DNA from 3 places in the Rhizobium sp. WSM1328 genome. Region 3 is predicted to be linked to each of the others. Evidence: predicted binding sites of a transcription regulator. Region 3 holds the regulator's gene; each other region holds the start of a gene.
What was found. Region 3 encodes LexA, which represses DNA repair genes until DNA is damaged. Its sites were predicted from a motif close to TGTTCNNNNTGTGTTCNG; they were not measured.
Positions count from the first base shown of each region.

Region 1: the regulator LexA is predicted to act here: its motif matches at 3,524-3,541, upstream of AC2444_RS06930 (DUF5680 domain-containing protein).
Region 2: the regulator LexA is predicted to act here: its motif matches at 3,268-3,285, upstream of AC2444_RS15045 (putative DNA modification/repair radical SAM protein).

Region 1 covers NZ_CM172788.1:1,357,955-1,365,302, forward strand. Annotated here, with positions in the region: gene proS (proline--tRNA ligase) at 1-517, shown strand, start outside; gene AC2444_RS06920 (lipoprotein-releasing ABC transporter permease subunit) at 533-1,837, shown strand; gene AC2444_RS06925 (ABC transporter ATP-binding protein) at 1,852-2,535, shown strand; gene AC2444_RS06930 (DUF5680 domain-containing protein) at 2,809-3,273, opposite strand; gene dnaE (DNA polymerase III subunit alpha) at 3,778-7,275, shown strand; gene AC2444_RS06940 (L,D-transpeptidase family protein) at 7,287-7,348, opposite strand, start outside.
Region 2 covers NZ_CM172788.1:2,955,395-2,962,742, forward strand. Annotated here, with positions in the region: gene carB (carbamoyl-phosphate synthase large subunit) at 1-499, shown strand, start outside; gene AC2444_RS15040 (UdgX family uracil-DNA binding protein) at 576-2,030, opposite strand; gene AC2444_RS15045 (putative DNA modification/repair radical SAM protein) at 2,030-3,262, opposite strand; gene greA (transcription elongation factor GreA) at 3,516-3,992, shown strand; gene AC2444_RS15055 (glycosyltransferase family 4 protein) at 4,020-5,078, shown strand; gene AC2444_RS15060 (dicarboxylate/amino acid:cation symporter) at 5,152-6,486, opposite strand; gene AC2444_RS15065 (sensor histidine kinase) at 6,711-7,348, shown strand, end outside.
Region 3 covers NZ_CM172788.1:1,766,796-1,774,143, reverse strand. Annotated here, with positions in the region: gene kdsA (3-deoxy-8-phosphooctulonate synthase) at 1-325, opposite strand, end outside; gene AC2444_RS09150 (VOC family protein) at 322-1,218, opposite strand; gene lexA (transcriptional repressor LexA) at 1,417-2,136, shown strand; partial or broken gene AC2444_RS09140 (ComEC/Rec2 family competence protein) at 2,117-4,548, opposite strand; gene gltA (citrate synthase) at 4,839-6,128, shown strand; gene lpxB (lipid-A-disaccharide synthase) at 6,161-7,339, opposite strand; gene AC2444_RS09125 (LpxI family protein) at 7,336-7,348, opposite strand, start outside.

The sequences.
Region 1 (7,348 bases), 410 kb from region 3:
CGCCGTTCCGGAAGGCGACCGCCTGTCGGCGCGTGGCATCGAGGTCGGCCATATCTTCTATTTCGGCACGAAATATTCCGAGCCGATGGGTGCGAAAGTGCAGGGACCTGATGGCAAGGAACACTTCGTTCACATGGGTTCCTACGGTATCGGCCCGACACGCCTTGTTCCCGCCATCATCGAAGCATCGCATGACGACAACGGAATCATCTGGCCGGCATCGGTCGCTCCCTTCGATATCGTTGTGATCAACATGAAGGCGGGCGATCAGGCCTGTGACGATACTTGCGAGCTGATCTATGCCGCGCTGACCAAGGCCGGCAAGGATGTGCTCTACGACGATACCGATGATCGGGCCGGTACGAAATTCGCGACCGCCGACCTGATCGGTGTGCCCGTCCAGATCATCGCCGGCCCGCGCGCGGTCGCCAACGGCGAAGTTGAAGTGAAGGACCGCAAGACCGGCGCCCGCGAAACGATGACCATCGAAGCGGCGATCAACCGGTTCGTGGCTTAAGGAAACGGAGGCGAAATGGCAGACGCAGCAGTGGACCGGAGTTCAAAATCCGGCTTGGGTCCGGCTGGCAAGCCATTTTCCACCTTCGAACGCCTCGTGGCGTGGCGTTATCTGCGCGCCCGTCGCAAGGAGGCCTTCATCTCGGTGATCGCCGGCTTCTCCTTCGTCGGCATCATGCTGGGCGTTGCGACACTGATCATCGTCATGGCCGTCATGAACGGCTTCCGAACCGAGCTCGTCTCGCGCATCCTCGGCATTAACGGCCACATGATCGTCCAGCCGGTCGACGGCCCCTTCACCGATTATCCTGTCCTCAGCAGCAAGCTCGCCGCGGTGCCGGGCGTCAAGATGGCGCTCCCCTTGGTGGAAGGTCAGGTGCTCGCTTCGGCCCAGGCCGGCGGCAGCACCGGCGCTCTGGTGCGCGGCGCCCGCGCCGAGGACCTGACCAAGCTTAAGACGATCTCTGACAACATCAAATCAGGCGACATGGTGGGTTATGCCTCCGGCCAGGGTGTGCTGATCGGCACCCGCATGGCCGATCAGCTCGGTCTGCGCGTCGGCGACCTCATTACGCTGACGTCACCGGATGGCGACATTACGCCGATGGGCGTCAGCCCTCGCATCAAATCCTACAAGATCTCCGGCCTCTTCGAGATCGGCATGTCGGAATATGACTCCTCGATCATCTTCATGCCGCTCGAGGAAGCGCAGCTCTATTTCAATGCCGAGGGACTGGTGCAGTCGATCGAGCTGTTCGTCGATCACCCTGACGATATCGACAATCTGCGGCCCAAGGTGGAGGAGGCGGCCGGCCGCCAGATCGCCATCACCGACTGGCGCCAGCGCAACCAGACCTTCTTCTCGGCGCTGCAGGTCGAGCGCAACGTCATGTTCATGATCCTGACGCTGATCGTGCTCGTCGCGGCGCTGAACATCATCTCCGGCCTCATCATGCTGGTGAAGGACAAGGGCAGCGATATCGCCATCCTGCGCACCATGGGTGCCAGCGCCGGCGCAATCATGCGCATCTTCTTCATGACCGGCGCGGCGATCGGCATCGTCGGCACCGTTGCCGGTGTGCTGCTCGGCGTTCTCGTCTGCGTCAACATCGAATCCGTCCGCCAGTTCTTCTCCTGGATTTCAGGCACCGTGCTCTTCAATCCGCAGGTCTATTTCCTCAGCCAGCTGCCCGCCGAGATGGATCTCAGCGAAACGATCTCGATCGTTGCCATGGCGCTGACGCTCTCCTTCATCGCGACCATCTTCCCGGCCTGGCGTGCCTCCAGGCTCGATCCGGTGCAGGCCCTGCGCTACGAATAAGGAATGCCGCCTTCATGAAACGCAACGTCGTTCTCAAGCTTACCGGCGTCGAGCGCCATTACGGGCAGGGCGATACGCTGCTCTCGATCCTGAAGGGCGCAGATTTTTCGATATCGAAAGGGGAGACTGTCGCTCTCGTCGCCCCTTCCGGCACCGGCAAGTCGACACTGCTGCATATCGCCGGCCTGCTGGAGCATCCGGACGGCGGTGAAGTCAACATCAACGGCCATGCCTGCGACGGCTTGAGCGATGAGAAACGCACCGCCATCCGCCGCAGCGAAATCGGCTTCGTCTACCAGTTCCACCACCTGCTGCCGGAATTTTCGGCACTCGAAAATATCATGATGCCGCAGCTGATCGCCGGGCTTTCCTGGAAGGAAGCCGGAGAGCGGGCCGGCCAGCTTCTCGACTACATGCGCATCGGCCATCGTGGCTCGCATCGCCCCGGCGAGCTTTCCGGCGGCGAGCAGCAGCGCGTTGCGATTGCCCGTGCCGTCGCCAATGCGCCGACCCTGCTTCTTGCCGACGAGCCGACCGGCAATCTCGACCCGGAAACGGCAAGCTACGTGTTCGAGGCGCTGGAAGCGCTGGTGCGCCAGTCGGGCCTTGCTGCCCTTATCGCTACCCATAACCACGAGCTCGCCCGCCGCATGGATCGGCGTGTGACGATCTCTGACGGCAAGATCGTCGATTTCTGAGACTGCGGTCCATGGCTGTCAGGTTGACGCCGATGATTGCCCCTCAGAACTAACCTACCGGGGTCGAGCCACTGGCCTCGCCCCGTCTTTCGGACCCCGTAAATGGGGCGAGGGGACGTGCCATGCGAGAGATTGGCGAGGAACTGAAGGGTCGCGGCATATCCTCTTCGCCCCGTTTACGGGGAGAAAGGTGGCGGCAGCCGGACGAGTGGCTGATCTCGCCGACCTCCTGGCGGGACATTATGCACTTAACAGGACAGCAGTGGGCCACGATCAGGGGATAACCAGTCCGCCGCGGTAGTCGAGCATATAGGCCTTCTGGCCATCGACCATGATGCATTCACTGCCGCTGAACCGCTCGCAGCTGCCTTCGCTGCGGTCGATATAGCGGCCGAGCGGATGGTCGAATTCCATTCCGCCAAGAAACCGCCCCTCTCGATACATCGCCGAAAGTGCTGTCTTGATCACCGTCCCGGCTGCTGCGCCGTCGATGAGATCAGGCGCAATGACGCAGCCAAAATAATTCATCGCCCAGACGGGCTCGTCGGCAAGCCACACCACTTCCTGTCCGGCGAAATCCGTGCCGCCGAAATAGCTGTCGAGATAGCGCCAGTCGCCGCGTTCGTAACCGATATCGTGGGAGCTCGGCCGGCAGGGCGCGCGCGCCGCGCCGCCGCCCACATAGGTCGTAGCCTTCGCCTCCACGATGAATTCGTTCAGCATCGCAATATCGAGCATGTCATTCTCCTCTCGGCCCGATGTTGGCAAATAATCCCTGGCATGTAAAGAACAGAAAGTGAACATAGGCCGGGAGTAGTGGAGTCGCTCTGAGGAGGGCTGCCGCCTGAGCACCATGACCGATCAGCGGCGGATCGGGAAAGGGCAAGGCTGCTGCCGATCACCTCGATCGCCGGCCCTCTAGCCGATTCGTCGCCTATTTCCTGGGATCTTCAAACACAAGAAAGGAGGAAAAGATTCCTGTTGACAATAGAACATACATGGAACAAATTGAAAACATAACGAGTAAAGGAGAGCCCGATGACTGACATGATCCGTGATATCGCAGCATTCACCTCCATCGCAATGTTCGTTGCCAGCTTCTCGCTCATCGTCATGGCGCTCTAAAGTTTTCAGGGGACCGCATGGCAATCATGCGGTCCGGACGCGGGACTTCTTCTGGACATCATCGCCCTCTATGCCGACAATGCGTCCGATTCATTCGGGTGATTGGGAAGGCATGTCATGGCGGATACGGCAAAGGGTTCAACGGGTGAGGCGATCGGCGGTACGCCGGGTTTCATCCACCTGAGGGTCCATTCCGCCTATTCGCTTCTCGAGGGCGCTCTGCCGCTGAAGAAGATCCTCTATAAGGCGACCGGCGACAGCCAGCCGGCGATTGCAATTACCGACACCAACAATCTGTTCGTCGCCCTCGAATTCTCCCAGAAGGCGATGGAGGAAGGCCTGCAGCCGATTATCGGCTGCCAGGTCTCGATCGACATGGGAGACGGGTTGGAAACGGAAAAGCGCGGCGGCCAGCAGGCCCTGGTCAAGCTGCCGGCGATCGTTCTTCTCGCTGCGACGGATGCCGGTTACGAACGGCTGGTCGATCTCGTCAGTCGGGCCTATCTCGGCGGCGAAAGCAACCAGGCCGTTCATATCAGTGCCTCCTGGCTGGAGGAGGCAGGCACGGAAGGGCTGATCGCATTGACCGGCGCGCTGACCGGGCCGGTCGACGTGGCCATCAAGGAAGGCCATCCCGCTCAGGCGGAAGCCCGGCTGCTCACGCTGAAGCGTCTCTTCGGCGACAGGCTCTATGTCGAGCTGCAGCGGCACGGCACCTATGACAAGCGGCACGAGCAGAAGATTATCGGGCTCGCCTATGCCCACGACCTGCCGCTGGTTGCGACCAACGAGGCCTTCTTTCCGACCCGCGACGATTACGACGCGCATGATGCGCTAATGGCGGTCGCGCACAACGCCATCGTCTCCGACGACAGCCGCTTTCGCCTGACGCCGGATCACTATCTGAAGAGCCGGGCCGAGATGGTCAAGCTCTTCGCCGACCTGCCGGAAGCGCTGGAAAATACGATCGAGATCGCCACGCGCTGCTCCTTCGTGCTGAAGACCAGAAAGCCGATCCTGCCACGCTTCACCGGTGCGACCGACGATGCCGAGGAGGCCGAACGCGCCGAGGCGAGCGAGCTGCGCCGCCAGGCGGTCGAAGGGCTGGACATGCGGCTTGCAACGCTCGGCATGTCGGCGGGTTACGAGGAAAAGGACTATCGCGAACGGCTGGATTTCGAGCTTAGCGTCATCGAGCGCATGCGGTTTCCCGGTTACTTCCTGATCGTTGCCGACTTCATCAAATGGGCCAAGCAGCATGACATTCCGGTCGGTCCCGGCCGTGGTTCGGGCGCCGGGTCGCTGGTCGCCTATGCCTTGACGATCACCGACGTCGATCCCTTGCGTTTTTCGCTGCTATTCGAGCGCTTCCTCAATCCGGAACGCGTCTCGATGCCGGACTTCGACATCGATTTCTGCCAGGACCGCCGCGAAGAGGTGATCCGCTACGTCCAGGCCAAGTATGGCCGCGAGCAGGTGGCGCAGATCATCACTTTCGGTTCGCTGCAGGCGCGCGCCGCCCTTCGTGACGTCGGCCGTGTGCTGGAAATGCCCTATGGCCAGGTCGACAAGATCTGCAAACTCGTACCGAACAACCCGGCTAATCCGACGCCGCTGTCCAAAGCGATCGAGGAGGAGCCGAAGCTGCAGGAGGAGGCGGCGAAGGAACCTGTTGTCGCGCGCCTGCTCGATATCGCCCAGAAGATCGAGGGGCTTTACCGCCACGCCTCGACTCACGCCGCCGGTATCGTCATCGGCGACCGGCCGCTTTCCAAGCTGGTGCCGATGTATCGCGATCCGCGCTCCGATATGCCGGTCACCCAGTTCAACATGAAATGGGTCGAGCAGGCGGGCTTGGTCAAATTCGACTTCCTCGGCCTGAAGACGCTGACGGTGCTGAAGGTCGCCGTCGATTTCGTCGCCAAGCTCGGCGTCAAGGTTGATCTCGCGGCCATTCCTCTCGACGACAAGAAGACCTACGAGATGCTGTCGCGCGGCGAGACGGTCGGCGTGTTCCAGGTGGAAAGTGCCGGCATGCGCAAGGCGCTGATCGGCATGAAGCCGGACTGCATCGAGGACATCATCGCGCTGGTGGCGCTCTATCGTCCCGGCCCGATGGAGAACATCCCGACCTACAATGCCCGCAAGCACGGCGACGAAGAGCTGGAATCGATCCATCCGATGATCGACCACCTGCTCAAGGAAACCCAGGGCGTCATCGTTTATCAGGAACAGGTGATGCAGATCGCCCAGGTACTATCAGGCTATTCGCTGGGGGAAGCCGACCTTCTGCGTCGCGCCATGGGTAAGAAGATCAAGGCTGAGATGGACCAGCAGCGCGAACGCTTCGTCGTTGGCGCCGTTAGGAATGGCGTATCGAAGCCGCAGGCCGACAATATCTTCGAACTGCTGGCGAAGTTCGCCAATTACGGCTTCAACAAGTCGCATGCCGCCGCCTATGCCATCGTCTCCTACCAGACGGCCTACATGAAGGCGCATTACCCGGTCGAATTCCTCGCCGCTTCGATGACGCTCGACATGTCCAACACCGAAAAAGTCAATGATTTCCGCCAGGATGCCAAGCGCCTCGGCATCGAGGTGATCGCACCCTCGGTGCAGAGCTCCTTCCGCCATTTCGAGACCGGCGACAACCGCATCTATTACGCGCTCGCCGCCCTCAAGGGTGTCGGCGAATCCGCCGTCGACCATATCGTCGAGGTGCGCGGCGACAAGCCCTTTGCCAGCATTGAGGATTTCTGCCTGCGCATCGATCCGCGTCAGGTCAATCGTCGCGTGCTCGAAAGCCTGATCTATGCCGGCGCCTTCGATTGTTTCGACATGGACCGCGCCCAGCTGGCAGCCGGCCTCGACCGTGTTCTCGGTTATGCCCAGCGTGCCCAGGAGAACAAGCTGAGCGGCCAGTCGGACATTTTCGGCAGCACGCTGACGTCGGGGCCTGAGAAGATCTCCCTGCCGCCGTTCTCGCCCTGGCTCCCCTCCGAGCGGCTGCTCAAGGAATTCCAGGTGCTGGGCTTCTATCTGACGGCCCACCCGCTCGATTCCTACAACAACATCCTGCAGAAGATGCGGGTGCAGACCTTTGCCGAATTTTCCGCCGCCATCAAACAGGGCGCGGCCAATGCGCGCCTTGCCGGTACCGTCATCTCGAAGCAGGAGCGCAAAACCCGCACCGGCAACAAGATGGGCATCATCGTCTTCTCCGATTCTTCGGGCCAGTTCGAAGCGGTGCTGTTTTCGGAAATGCTGAACCAGTATCGCGACGTTCTCGAGTCGGGAAAATCCTTCGTGCTGACCGCGACAGGCGAGGAGCGGCCGGAGGGCATCGGCCTGCGCATCCAGACGATCCAGTCGCTGGAGGAAAAGTCGCTGCAGATGCAGAAGGCGCTGCGCGTCTATGTCCGCGATTCCGGACCGCTGCGGATGGTTGCCGGCCATCTGAACGCCAAGGGCGACGGCCTCGTTTCCTTCATCGTCATCAAGGAGGATGGCAAACGCGAGGTGGAAGTGGCGCTGTCGGAGAAATACCGCATCACGCCGGAGATCGCCGCCGCCCTTCGTGCCGCCCCCGGCGTCGTCGACGTCGAACTGGTTTGATCAGCCCCGCGTCACCCGCGGGTGATTGTGATGAAATCCGTGCCTTCGCCGGTTTCCCGGCCGAGGCCTGTAT
Region 2 (7,348 bases), 1.2 Mb from region 3:
CGGCCCGGAAATGCGCTCGACCGGTGAAGTCATCGGCCTCGATACCGATTTTGCGCTGGCCTTCGCCAAGTCGCAGCTCGGCGCCGGCGTCGAGCTGCCGCGTGACGGGACGGTCTTTGTCTCCGTCCGCGACGCGGACAAGCCGCGCGTGCTGCCGGCGATCCACATCCTCGTCGAGCAGGGCTTCAAAGTGCTGGCAACCGGCGGCACCGCCCGCTTCCTCGGCGAAAACGGCATCACCGCCACGAAGATCAACAAGGTGCTCGAAGGCCGTCCGCACATCGAGGACGCAATCCGCAACCGCCAGGTCCAGCTCGTCATCAACACCACCGATGGCAACAAGGCGATCTCGGACTCCAAGTCGTTGCGCCGTGCGACGCTGATGCAGAAGGTGCCTTACTACACGACGATGGCAGGCGCCGAGGCCGCCGCCCAGGCGATCAAGGCGCTGAAAGCCGGCAATCTGGAAGTGCGGCCGTTGCAGAGCTACTTCGCCTGAGATACGGAACGCCATCGCTCGATCAGCGATGGCACCTGCCTTGCCATTGGGCATCGCCGGAGGCTTCTGAATCAGTTTATGCAGCTGCCAGCATAAGGCGCTGAACTGTCAGCATATCTTCGCGAAATCGTGCCAGTTCCTCCGCTTTCAGCCGCTCGTCGGGAATACGCAGCAGATAGGATGGATGCACCGTTACGAAGAGCGTTCGCCTCTCGTCGATCGCGATCGCTTTCCCCCTGACGTCCTGCAGCCGCTGTTTCGTGTCGGTCAGCGCCGAAAGCGCCGTCGCCCCCATCGCAACCACCAGCTTCGGCTTGATCAGCGCCATCTCCAGATTGAGCCACCAGCGGCAGTGCTTCACCTCACCCATATTGGGCTTCTGATGGATGCGACGTTTGCCGCGCGGCTCATATTTGAAATGCTTGACGGCATTAGTGACGTAAAGCGTTGAGCGGTCGATGCCCGCTTCACTGATCACTTGATCGAGAAGCCTGCCGGCGGGACCGACGAAGGGGCGCCCTGATATATCCTCCTGGTCGCCCGGCTGTTCGCCGACGAACATCACCTCGGCATCGCGCGGCCCCTCCCCGAATACGGTTTGCGTCGCCTTCGCATGAAGCGGACAGCGGGTGCAGGCGGCAGCTTCCGCGCCCAGTGCTTCCAGCGTGCCCGCCGGCGCTTCGGGTTCAGCTGGAATGCTGCGCGCGGCTTCCTGCAGGCGATCGTGAAAGGGCAACGATTGGGTCGCCTCCCGGGCGGCCATGGCCCGCACCTTGCTCTCCGCCGATGCAATCAGCCCAGGGATGAGATCGGCTTCCGGCAGGTTCTTCCAGTATTTTTTCGGCATCTCCGCCTGCATCGCCTTCAACTTCAACCGCGCCGGATTGAAAATGCTGGCGTAGTAAGTGCGCCAGAGGTCATCGGTAGCATCTGTGAGATTGGGTTTTTCACACGGTTCGTCGCTCATCGTCAGCCGCTCGCCGTCCCAGGCGGCCGATCCCTTGGGCGTCGCGATCAGCCAGTCCATGTCGGTGAAGCGCCGTTGGAAGAAGGGCGCTGTGCGCCCGACGATATGGTGATCTGGCTCGAACCAGGCGAGGAATTTTCGACGGCCCGCCGACACCGCACCAACCTCCTTGAAGCGGACGAAGGCCGTCATCTTGTGCGCGTCGCGTCGAACGTTTTTCGCCATCAGCCTGGCACGGGCGACATCCTCGTCGGAGGCCACTTCAAGCAGTTGCCGGTCCAGCTGCAGCCGCCAGAGCAGCCGGTAAAGCAGGGAAAAGCGCGCCGGGTCGGAATGGCAGAGAACTGTCTCCGCGAGCTCGAGGAAGGCGGGCGGCACCGTCATCGGCTTGCGTGCTGCGGCAGACGGAGGCGGCATGGCGTCGTGTTGAAACGCAAAACCCGGCTCAGCGCGTTTTTCGCGCCACTCGATCTCTTCCGGCAGGATGCCGGCAGCCGCGAAAGCGCGCGCGGCGTCACGCCATTCGGCAAGCTCCCCGCGTCCTGAAAGCACGACCCGGCGCATCACAGCAACGACAATTGTTCGGGTTTCGGTTCGAACATGGCGCGAAGGTCGGGGCGCTCGATCAATCGCCGCGGCGACCAGCCGTCCGCCGAGATGAAGGATTGGACTTTCTTGATCGAAATGCCGAGCCGCGAAAGATCGTCCAACCGAAGGCGGCGAAAACGACGGGCCGAAACGATCGCTTTGACTGTCTTGGTGCCGAGGCCGGGCACACGCAGCAACCGTTCACGCTCGGCCTTGTTGATATCGACGGGGAACTCGGCCCGGTTGGCGAGCGCCCAGGCAAGTTTGGGGTCGAGGGTGAGATCAAGCATGCCATCCGCCTGGTTCGCGGTGATCTCGTCGATGCCGAAACCGTAGAATCGATAGAGCCAGTCAGCCTGGTAGAGCCGGTGTTCCCGCATCAGCGGCGGCTTGATCAGCGGCAGGTTTTTCGACGAGTCCGGGATCGGGCTGAAGGCGGAATAGTAGACGCGCCTCAGCCCGTAGCTGCTGTAAAGCCGGCCACTGGTCGCAAGGATCGTCGCATCGTTCGCACCATCGGCGCCGACGATCATCTGTGTGCTCTGGCCGGCCGGCACGAAACGCTGACGCTTCTTCGTCTGCAGCGTCGGTTCGCCGGCGGCCTCGATCTTCAGCCTCAGATCCCCCATCGATCGCCGGATATTGGCAGGCTTCTTTTCCGGCGCGAAACGGGTGATGCCGTGATCGGTCGGCAGCTCGATATTCAGCGACAGCCTGTCGGCATGAAGCCCCGCTTCCTCGATCAGACGCGGCGATGCTTCAGGGATCGACTTCAGATGGATATAGCCGCGGAAGTTATGCGTCACACGCAGTTCGCGGACGATGCGAACCATCTCTTCCATTGTGTAATCGGACGAACGGATAATGCCGGAGGAAAGGAACAGGCCCTCGATATAGTTGCGGCGATAGAATTCCAGCGTCAGCCAGATGACCTCCTCGGGCGTAAAGCGCGCCCGTTCGACATTGCTCGACGAGCGATTGACGCAATAGGCGCAGTCGTAGATGCAGAAATTGGTCAGCAGTATTTTCAAAAGCGAAATGCACCGCCCGTCCGGGGCATAGGCATGACAGATGCCGGATCCCTCGGTCGAACCGAGCCCGCCACTTGCGCGGGAATCACGTTTCACCGTGCCGCTGGAAGCGCAGGAAGCGTCATATTTCGCGGCATCGGAAAGGATGGCCAAGCGTTCTGTTAGCGACTTCTTCATTAGTATGTTCACTATATGTTCCTGCGCCTGAAGTCAATCGGAGCGATCCGATTTCTGCCCATTTTCAAGCTGCATCACCGGCTGTTGGAGCAGGCCGCGTTTCTTTCATGCGAATTTTCTGGAAATCGGGCTTGGCGATCTGCTATAAGCGTCCGACTAAGATTGTGGCACGGTTCCGAAGCTCCCCTTCGGGACCTGTTTTCTTTTGTGTTCGCCGCTGATTATGCGGATACAAGGATTGAAGGACAGAAAAATGGTTGAAAAGGTACCGATGACACCGGGCGGTTTCGTCAAGCTGCAGGAAGAGCTGCGCTGGCGTCAGCAGGAGGAGCGTCCCCGAATCATCGAGGCGATCGCCGAAGCCCGTGCCCATGGCGACCTTTCCGAAAACGCCGAATACCACGCCGCCAAGGAAGCCCAGAGCCATAATGAAGGCCGCATCAGTGAGCTGGAAGACTTGACGGCGCGCGCCGAGGTCATCGACCTCACCAAGATGTCGGGCGACAAGATCAAGTTCGGCGCCAAGGTGAAGCTCATCGACGAGGACACCGACGAAGAAAAGACCTATCAGATCGTCGGCGACCAGGAAGCCGACGTCAAGGCCGGCCGCATCTCCATCTCCTCGCCGATCGCCCGCGCGCTGATCGGAAAGGAAGTCGGCGATTCCATCGAGGTCAATGCGCCGGGTGGCTCCAAGGCCTACGAAATCCTCCAGGTTTCCTGGGGCTGATCGCCCGCCAGCCGCGAGACCCCTCCCTTGCCTGATATCCGTGACGTCGAGATCATTGCGCCCAATTTCAAGCGCCGGCTCTCCGGCGTCACGTCAACTATCGTTCAGCTCATCCCATGCCAGATCCGGCTCGGTATCAAGATCGCGACACTCGGCCCCGGCCTGCCGGACGGCCTGCCGAAACTTAAGGGACGGCAGCTCCTCGGCCTCTGGCGCCCACCGGCGCGCCGGCGCCAGCGTGTCTGGCACGCTCGCCGCAACAACGAGATGGCTGTCGGCATCCTGCTGCGCCATCTGTTGCGCATGCCGCTGAAGCTTCTCTTCACCTCGGCCGCGCAACGCCGGCACACCGCCTATACGAAATGGCTGATCCGTCGCATGGACGCTGTCATCGCGACCAGCGATCGATCCGGCTCGTTCCTCGAGGTGCCGCACACGGTGATCCAGCACGGAGTCGACCTTGCCCTGTTCCATCCGCCGGAAACTGCAGAGGACGGCATCGCCGCCACCGGCCTGCCCGGCCGCCATCTCGTCGGCTGCTTCGGCCGTGTGCGCCATCAGAAAGGCACCGATCTTTTCGTCAGGGCGATGGTCGATCTGCTGCCGCAGCATACTGAGTGGACGGCGATCGTCTCCGGCCGGGTGACGGCCGAACACACAGCATTTGGCGACAAACTTAAGGCGGATGTCGCGGCCGCCGGGCTCAGCGACCGTATCCTCTTCCTCGGCGAAGTGCCTGACATCAAGGTCTGGTATCGCCGCCTGACGCTTTACGTCGCCCCTTCCCGCAATGAAGGCTTCGGCCTGACGCCGCTCGAAGCCATGGCCTCGCGCACCGCGGTGGTGGCATCGGATGCGGGTGCCTATGCCGAGCTCCTCGTCACGGGCGAGACGGGTTCGGTCGTCGCCGCCGGCGATGGCGAGGCGCTGACGCGGGCAATCGCGCCCTATATCGCAGATCCCGCGCTGGCGCTCGCCCATGGCGAGAATGCGCTGCGGCATGTCAGAGCGAATTTCGCGCTGGAGAAGGAAGCGAGCGCGATCGGCGCCATTTACAACAGCCTTCTCGGCGACAATCGCAGCTGAGGTAGAAAAGAGAAACGGCCCGTTGGATGACGGGCCGTTGCAAGAATTTTAGGACTGCGGACAGTTCGGTCAGTTATTCAGCCGGCTGAAGCCCGGCAGCGGGAGCACTCTCGCCAGTCTGGCCGCCCAGCGCCGCAGCAAGCTGCGCCGTATCCAGCTCATTTTCCCAACGTGCCACGACGATCGTCGCCACGGCATTGCCGACGAGGTTGGTCAGCGCCCGGCATTCCGACATGAATCGGTCGATGCCGAGGATGAGCGCCATGCCGGCGACCGGCACGGAGGGAACGACGGAGAGCGTCGCGGCAAGCGTGATGAAGCCGGCGCCGGTGATGCCTGCGGCACCCTTGGAGCTCAGCATCGCCACCAAGAGCAGCAGGATCTGATCACCCCAGGAGAGATGGATGCCGGTTGCCTGGGCAATGAACAGGGCCGCCAGCGTCATGTAGATGTTGGTGCCGTCGAGGTTAAAGGAATAGCCTGTCGGAATGACGAGGCCGACGACCGAGCGCTTGCAGCCGGCCTTTTCCATCTTGTTCATCAGCCCCGGAAGTGCTGCCTCCGAAGACGAGGTGCCGAGGACCAGCAGCAGTTCTTCCTTGATGTAGCGCAGCAGCGCCACGATCGAGAAGCCGTTGTAACGGGCAACAGCACCAAGGACTACGAGGACGAAGAGCAGAGAGGTGAGGTAGAAGGTGCCGATCAGCATGGCGAGATTGGCAATCGATCCGACGCCGTACTTGCCGATGGTGAATGCCATGGCGCCGAAGGCACCGATCGGGGCAGCCTTCATCAGGATGGCGACGAGCTTGAACACGGGCGCCGTCAGGGCATTGAGGAAATTGACGACCGGTTCGCTCTTTTCGCCGACCATGGCGAGCGCGATGCCGAAGAGCACCGAGAAGAACAGCACCTGCAGAATATCGCCATCGGCAAAGGCGCCGACGATCGTCGTCGGGATGATGTTGGTCAGGAAACCGACGATGCTCTGCTCATGCGCCTTTGCAGCGTAGCCGGCGACGGCGGCCGGATCCAGCGAGGCAGGATCGATGTTCATGCCGGCGCCGGGCTGGACGACATTGGCGACGATCAGGCCAATGATGAGCGCCAATGTCGAGAATGTCAGGAAGTAGAGCATCGCCTTACCGGCGACGCGGCCGACCTTCTGCAGGTCGCTCATGCCGGCAATGCCGGTCGCAACCGTCAGGAAGATGACGGGGGCGATGATCATCTTGACGAGCTTGATAAAGGCATCGCCGAGCGGCTTCAGCTGGGTGCCGAATTCAGGATAGAAATGGCCGAGAAGGATACCCGCGGCGATAGCCGCGAGAACCTGAACGTAAAGATGGCTATAAAAGGGCTTCTTGCCCTTGCTGTCTGCGACTGCATCGAGTGGTGCTGCGATCATGATGTCCTCCTAATGGCTCGTCCGGAACACACTCCGGCCTCCCGAGCCGTTCGCTTCAAGTCCAACAGCTCAGCCGTTGTTGCCACCTCCTTCGCAATCGGCGTGCCAGTTTTACGCCACCACCCAACATGTTGAATTTATTAAGGAAAAATTTACAGGACTGCTGATAACTAATTAAAAAATGCGGAAATCCGCACAAATCCATTTGCGTTTCGTGCAGAAAAATGCACAGATCCGCCATGTCCGTGTCGCAGAAATTGTGGCCTTCCCTACCCGTGCAACACCGCATCCGCCGGATGTGGTGGGCCTATGCCGCGCTCGCCCTCGTCGCTGTCGTCGCAAGCCTGTGGACCAGCGGCGAGATCGGCCGGCACCGGGCGGAGGCCGCCCTCGAGGAACAGGCCCGCATGGATGCGAGGCTGAATGCGGCGTTGCTGCGCACGGTTCTTGAAAAATACCGGGCGCTTCCCTTCGTGCTGTCGCAAGATACCGCAATCGCCGCGGCACTGGCAGGTAGCGATGTCGGCACGTTCGACCGACTCAGTCAGAAGCTGGAAATGCTGGCAACGGGCACCAAGGCCGCCGTCATCTATGTCATCGACAAGGACGGCATGGCGGTTTCGGCCAGCAACTGGCGCGAACCGACGAGCTTCGTCGGCAATGATTACCGCTTCCGGGAGTATTTTCAGGGGGCCGTCGAACGAGGACAGGCCGAGCACTTTGCGCTAGGCACGGTCAGCAAGAAACCGGGTCTCTATATCTCCCAGCGGATTTCGGGCAGCAACGGCTTGCTGGGTGTCGTTGTAGTCAAGGTCGAATTCGACGATGTCGAGGCGGATTGGAACGCCTCGGGGACCCCGTC
Region 3 (7,348 bases):
ATTGCTCGGCGGTATGAACGTCGGTCAGGACGGGAAAGCCGAACTCCTTTTTGAGGTCGGCAAAGACCTCCATGCCTTTTTCAATCCCGATACCGCGTTCGGCCGACAGCGAGGTGCGGTTCGCCTTGTCGAAGGAGCTCTTGTAAACGAGGCCGATGCCGAGCTTGCCGCAAAGCTCCTTCAGCGTGCCGGCGACCATGAAGGCGTGGTCGCGGCTCTCCATCTGGCAGGGACCGGCAATCAGCGACAGGCGGCCGGTATTGGAAAAGCTGACCTGGCCTTGGCCTTCGCCGATCCTGACTTCGGAATTCGTATCAGTGCTCATCGTGTTTCCTCGAAGGCGAAGAGCGTGCCCTGCCCGGGCGCGGGCTTCACCAGAATGCGATTGTTCTTGCGCGCGTATGTCACCCCGTTAGCAGCCAAATGCGCTTCTGTCACGGCAAGATCGGCGACAGCGAAGAGGATTGCCCGGCCGCGCAGGCCACGATCTGCGGATGAGCCGACGATGTCGAAATAGGCCTCCAACCCTTCCGCCGTCATCAGGCTGATTTTGGCATTCGACGCCGGGATATTGACGCCGAAACCGGTTTTCTCGACTGCCGATTGCACCACGGCGAGGCTGACGAAGGCAGCGAAGGCGGCAGCATCAGGCGCGCAAAGCGCTATCTCGACTATGCCGGTGACGCCATTGGCATGCGTCTCCAGCACGGCGCGGTCGGCCGGCAGCGGATTGACGCGCTCGACGGTAAATAGCAGGAGATCAGGCGCGCGCAGATCGCCGGCAAAAGCCAGCTTGAAGCCGGCAATCGTCTCAGAACCGTCCGGCATCGTCATCGGCCGGGTGAACTGCAGCATCTCGCCGGCGCTCGATCCGTTACCGACGAAATTCTGATGATCGATGCCGGCATCCTTGCTGCCAAAAGCCAGCCCCGAAAGCCCCTCCGCGCCGCAGCGGAAGCGGAAAGCCTGATTGCGGGCGGTGAAGACATTGCCTTGGCGCGCCGACGCCTCGCTCTCCTCGACGCTCGCAATCCCGAGCGGCTCCAGATAGGTCTTGTCAGCAAAGAAGACGCAGGCATTCTCCGTTCCGAAGGGATGGCGCGCATCGGGGGCAACGGTGAAGCCGAGCTTGCCGAGCCTCTCGCGCGCCAGATCGATATTGACGACCGGCAGCACGACATGATCCAGCGGGTGCGGTTTGGCGGAGTGCTCGTTCATGATATCCCTCCCTGACACGGCAAGAGATGTGCGACAGCGCTTCCCTCAACGCAAGACTTCTGTGCCAATCCGGCGAATGAAAATAAAAATCTCAACGAGTTGGCGCCAAGTTTTACGGAAATTTAGCTACTTGCGGAACACATATGGAACATATAGTGTCTGTTCTGGATTTGTTTCAATCACGAGGTCACAACGTCGATGCTCACGCGCAAACAACAGGAGCTTCTCCTTTTCATTCATGAGCGCATGAAGGAATCCGGCGTTCCGCCATCTTTCGACGAAATGAAGGATGCTCTGGACCTCGCCTCGAAGTCCGGGATTCATCGCCTGATTACGGCGCTCGAGGAGAGAGGCTTCATTCGCCGCCTACCGAACCGCGCCCGTGCGCTCGAGGTCATCAAGCTTCCGGAGGCCTACAGCCCCAGCATCCAGCCGCGGCGCGGCTTTTCGCCGAGCGTCATCGAAGGCAGCCTGGGCAAACCTCAGCCGGTCGCCGCCCCTGCTCCCGCAAAACCCGTCGCCGACAACGGCAACTCGGTTTCCGTGCCGGTCATGGGCAGAATCGCCGCCGGTGTGCCGATCTCGGCGATCCAGAACAACACCCACGACATCGCCGTTCCGGCCGACATGCTCGGTTCCGGTGAACATTATGCCCTGGAGGTCAAGGGCGATTCGATGATCGACGCCGGCATCTTCGACGGCGACACCGTGATCATCCGCAATGGCAGCACCGCAAGTCCTGGCGACATTGTTGTTGCACTCGTCGATGACGAAGAAGCGACACTCAAGCGCTTCCGCCGCAAGGGCGCCTCGATCGCACTGGAAGCGGCCAACCCGGCTTACGAGACCCGGATTTTCGGACCAGACCGTGTTAAGGTGCAGGGCAAACTCGTCGGCCTCATTCGCCGCTATCACTGACATCGGTTAGGCCGGATTCGGTAAAGCTGTTGCTGCGCCAGTCAAAGGCGCGATGGCGCATCCATGGTCGCGACAATGCGTCAAATGCGGTTGCCACCTCCAGGCCGGCGTCCGCGAAGCGCAACTCGATGGATCCGGTCCTGCGCAGCGTCTCGCCGGTGAAGAGCGTCGCACCTGAGCGGCAGCTGTTGAAACGCAGGCGGACCGACGTCACGATGATATCGGCCGCGTCGCATGCCGGGCCGAGATAGGCGGCATTGTCGATGACAGCAACCACACGACCATTGCCAAGCCTTGATGCGCACCAGGCCCTCTTGACGCAGGAAAAGCGGTTTGCTTCACCGGCCGCTGCGGCCGCCCGCATCGCTGTCCTCGCTTCGTTCTGCTGATCGCGGGAAAGCTTGACGCGGCGGTCTTCTCCTACCTGCGGGATAGCAGGACCATCCAGCATCTTCGGCGGATCATGTCTCGGCAGGACCAGGGCTCTCTGCCACTGGTCGAAGATGAAATCCGGTGGTCTTTCACGGTTGGAAGCCATTGCTGCCGCTTCGACCACCGCGACGAGACTGCCATCCTCCGAAATCACCAGATCCGGCGGCCGGGGAACCGGTAGAAGCAACAGGATGAGCGTTGCGACCGCGATGATTGATGTGCCGATATGGCGCAGCCGGGTGCGGAGCAGCGTCAGCAGCAGAAAGCCTGCCACGGCGACCGCGAAATACCAGGCGGGCAAGCGGCCGACGTCGATATTGCCATCCCAGCCGGACACCGTCTTTGCGACCGCGATCACCAGATCGAGGCCGAATCCGACGACCTTCCAGGGCAAAACATCCAGACCGAAAGGCATGAGCAGCATCGCCAGCAAGCCGGCCGGCATGACGATGAAGGAGATGATCGGCATCGTCGCGAGGTTTGCCGGCAGGCCGTAGGCGGTCAGGCGATGAAAATGCTCGATCGAAAACAGCGCGGTGGAAAAACCGCCGATCAGCGAAGTCAGGAAGACGCCGCCGAAGAAACCGGCAACCGTAACGACGGGCCTGATGATAGGTAGCTTCAGAAAGGCGTTTTCGCGGACGCGCCGGTCCTTCCACAACTGATAACCCGAGACCAGCGCCAATGTCGCGGCAAAGGACATCTGGAAGCTCGGACCTAAGACCTCGGACGGTGAAATGAGGATGATGACGAGGGCGGAAAGCGCGACATTGCGCAGGCTGATCGACGGCCGGTCGAAGAAGACGGCAATCAACATGATGGCCATCATGATGAAAGCGCGCTCGGCAGAGACCGCAAAGCCCGAAATCAGGAAATAGGCAGTAACGGCGATGAGCGCGCCGGCGGCAGCGATCTTCTTCGTCGGGTAGGCCTCAGCGATACCGGCAAAGATGCTGAGCAGCATCCGAAAGCCGACGAAGAAGATGCCGGCCGACAGCGCCATGTTGAGACCGGAGATGGCGATGATATGAGCCAGACCGGACTGGCGTAGTGCCTCCGTCGTCGCATCCGAGATGGCGCGCCGCTCGTCCGTCACCAGTGCGGCGGCAAAAGCGCCGGTATCGCCGGGCAGGATCGACCTTATCCGGTCGCCAATGCCGCTGCGCAGCCGGTAGAGCCCTTCGAGCAGCGCTTCCACCGCCGATCTTGCAGCCTGCGGACCTGCCTGCGCATCGACCTTCGTCGGTGCACCGTAGAAGAAGCCGTTGGCGCCGATGCCGTCGAAATAGGCACTGAAGGAGAAGTCGTTGAGCTCGGGAAGTGCTGGGCCCGCCGGCGGCGTCAGCCGCGCCCTGCCGGTGATGATATCGCCGATCTCGAAGGCTGCGTCCGCACCGCGGGCGATGGCGGTGATGCGTTCCGGCGGCCGCTTGACCTGAGGCGCTTCAGTGCCGGTGACGGCAAGAATGTAGCGCCACCGGCCGCGACCATCGCCTTCGCGCCGCTCGACGCGGCCGGTCACCGTCGTCGTCACTGATGAATCGAGGATCACGGTCGAAGCCCGCCAGCTCTCGAACTGCGCCGAGACTATGCCGCAAGCCACGAGCGAAAGCGCCAGCAGCGCTGCCCGCAATGCCGCCCGGTTGCGGCTGGCGATGAGAACTGCGACGGTCAGCACCAACAGGCAGAGCAGCGATGCAGTGAGCGGAAAATCCGATGCCGCGAGAAACCAGATGGCTGACCCGGCGCCGAGGAAGACCGGCGAGAACAGCAGCAGGCGGCCATGGTCCGTCTCCTCGCCCAGCATGCGCATGCCGGCACGCAGCAAGTGCGAGGCTGCGGCCGGCAGCCGGTGGCGCAATGGTATTGCCGACTGCGTCCTTGCCGGTCGCGTCACCACGACTGGTGGTGAAAAATTGGAGGAGCGGCAAGGCCTTCGCCTGTTTCCGGCCGCAATTCGACTGACGTCAACTCCTGCATGAACCGCCCAAGCCCGGCTGCGAAGGCAGTCAGAATGCAACCTCCAATCAAATCCGGCAAGCATAATCGATTGAAATATGAGGCAAAATCGCGAGCCCCAAAAGACCAGTCGAATCATCGGCTTCCGATATGCGTGTGGCTCATCGCTGCAGTGCCTAAAAGGTGATACCGCATTGCACAAAATGCCATCACAGTAACTTGGCATTAGCTTCGCGATCATATAGCTATCGGTGAGGACGCTTAACCCCTATGGCGCTTTTATGGCGCCACCGCCATTTCGGAGGATCAGCATGACGGATCAAAGCGCTACAATAAAAATCGGTGACAAGTCTGTCGACCTTGCTGTCAAAAGCGGCACGATCGGCCCGAGCGTCATCGATATCGGTGCCCTCTACAAGAACACCGCTTCCTTCACCTACGATCCGGGTTTTACCTCGACCGCATCCTGTGAATCGAAAATCACCTACATCGACGGCGACGAAGGTGTCCTGCTGCATCGTGGCTATCCGATCGAGCAGCTCGCCGAGCATGGCGACTTCCTCGAAGTCTGCTATCTCCTGCTTTACGGCGAACTGCCGACCACCGTGCAGAAGAAGGATTTCGATTACCGCGTTACGCACCACACCATGGTACACGAGCAGATGAGCCGCTTCTTCACCGGCTTCCGCCGCGATGCGCATCCGATGGCCGTCATGTGCGGCTGCGTCGGCGCACTGTCGGCCTTCTATCACGACTCCACCGACATCACCGATCCGCACCAGCGCATGGTCGCCAGCCTGCGCATGATCGCCAAGATGCCGACGCTTGCCGCGATGGCCTACAAATACCATATCGGCCAACCCTTCGTTTATCCGAAGAACGACCTCGACTATGCCTCGAACTTCCTGCGCATGTGCTTTGCTGTGCCCTGCGAGGAATATGTGGTCAATCCGGTGCTTTCCCGCGCCATGGACCGCATCTTCATCCTGCATGCCGATCATGAGCAGAACGCCTCGACCTCGACCGTCCGTCTCGCCGGTTCATCGGGTGCCAACCCGTTCGCCTGCATCGCCGCCGGCATTGCTTGCCTCTGGGGGCCCGCTCACGGCGGTGCTAACGAAGCAGCCCTCAACATGCTGACGGAAATCGGCACGGTCGACCGCATTCCGGAATATGTCGCCCGCGCCAAGGACAAGAATGATCCGTTCCGCCTGATGGGCTTCGGTCACCGGGTCTACAAGAACTACGATCCGCGCGCCAAGATCATGCAGAAGACGACGCATGAAGTGCTCGGCGAACTCGGCATCAAGGACGATCCGTTGCTCGAAGTGGCGATGGAGCTGGAGCGCATCGCGCTCACCGACGAATATTTCATCGAGAAGAAGCTCTATCCGAACATCGACTTCTATTCCGGCATCACGCTGAAGGCGCTGGGCTTCCCCACGACCATGTTCACCGTGCTCTTCGCGCTCGCCCGCACCGTCGGCTGGATCGCGCAGTGGAACGAGATGATCGAGGATCCGGAACAGCGCATCGGCCGTCCGCGCCAGCTTTATGTCGGCGAACCGAAGCGCGACTACATTCCGGTTTCGAAGCGCTGATCGCTTCAGAAAGAACCCAAAAGAAAACCCGGTCAGAAACGACCGGGTTTTTTCTTTTTCAGCACGTCGAGAAGGATCTCGGCAGCGTGTTCGCCGGGCGGCTTTTCGGTCTGCATGCGTTGCCAGACGAGATCATAACCCTCGTTCATCGCCTTCAATTGGAACGTGTCGGCCGACAGCCGCTCCATCCAGCGCGCCAGGCTGGCGCCGCGGACGATCTCGTTCAGATATTCCGGCACGACGGCATAATCGGCGATGATATTGGGCAATGCGCCCGTCCATACCTTGATGCGCCGGGCGAGCAGGCGGATAATCCAATCCGTCTTGTAAACGGACACCGTCGGCACGCCGGCAAGGGCGAGTTCGAGGATCACCGTGCCGGAAGCTGCCATCGCCGCATCCGCCTCGGCAAGGGCCTTCCACTTCTGCGCCGGCCCGACCGCCACCTCCGGCGGCGTGGCCCAGCCGGCGACGAGCCCTTTCACCAGCGCTTCGTTGTGCGGCACGGTCGGCAGCAGGAATCGCATCGGGCCGTTGCGGGCGACAAGTTCTTTGGCCGCATCCTCGAAGAACGGAAGCAGTTTGGCGATTTCGGAGGATCTTGATCCAGGAAGCATCAGGATCGCCTTGCCGGCTCCCTCGACGGGTGCGCGCATGGCGCGCTGCTGCCGCACTTCGAGCAGCGCCGGATCGGCGGTCAGGCGATGGCCGACATAGGTGGTCTCAGGCCCGCCGAGCGCACGCATTGTTGCCGGCTCGAAGGGCAGGACGGCGAGCACATGATCGACATAGGCGAGCATGCGCGTGGCGCGATATTCCTTCCAGGCCCAGACGCTTGGACAAACATAATTGACAACCGGCAGATCCGGCAGAGCGATGCGGACACGCTTTGCGACGCGATGGGTGAAATCCGGGCTGTCGATGATCAGAAGAATATCCGGCCTTGCGGCGATGATGGCAGCCGTCGTCTGGCGGATCAGCGTATAGAGCTTTGGCAGCCGGCTCAGCACCTGGGTGATACCCATGATCGACAGCTCGGAGAAATCGAACAGGGATCGCAAGCCTTCCGCCTGCAGCCCCTCGCCGCCGACACCGACGAGCTCCACCGGTCCGCTATGAACCCGCTTCAGGGCGGCGATGAGATCGGCACCGAGCAGATCCCCCGACACCTCGCCGGCAATGACGGCGATCTTCAGCGACGCCCCGTTCATTCAAGCCCC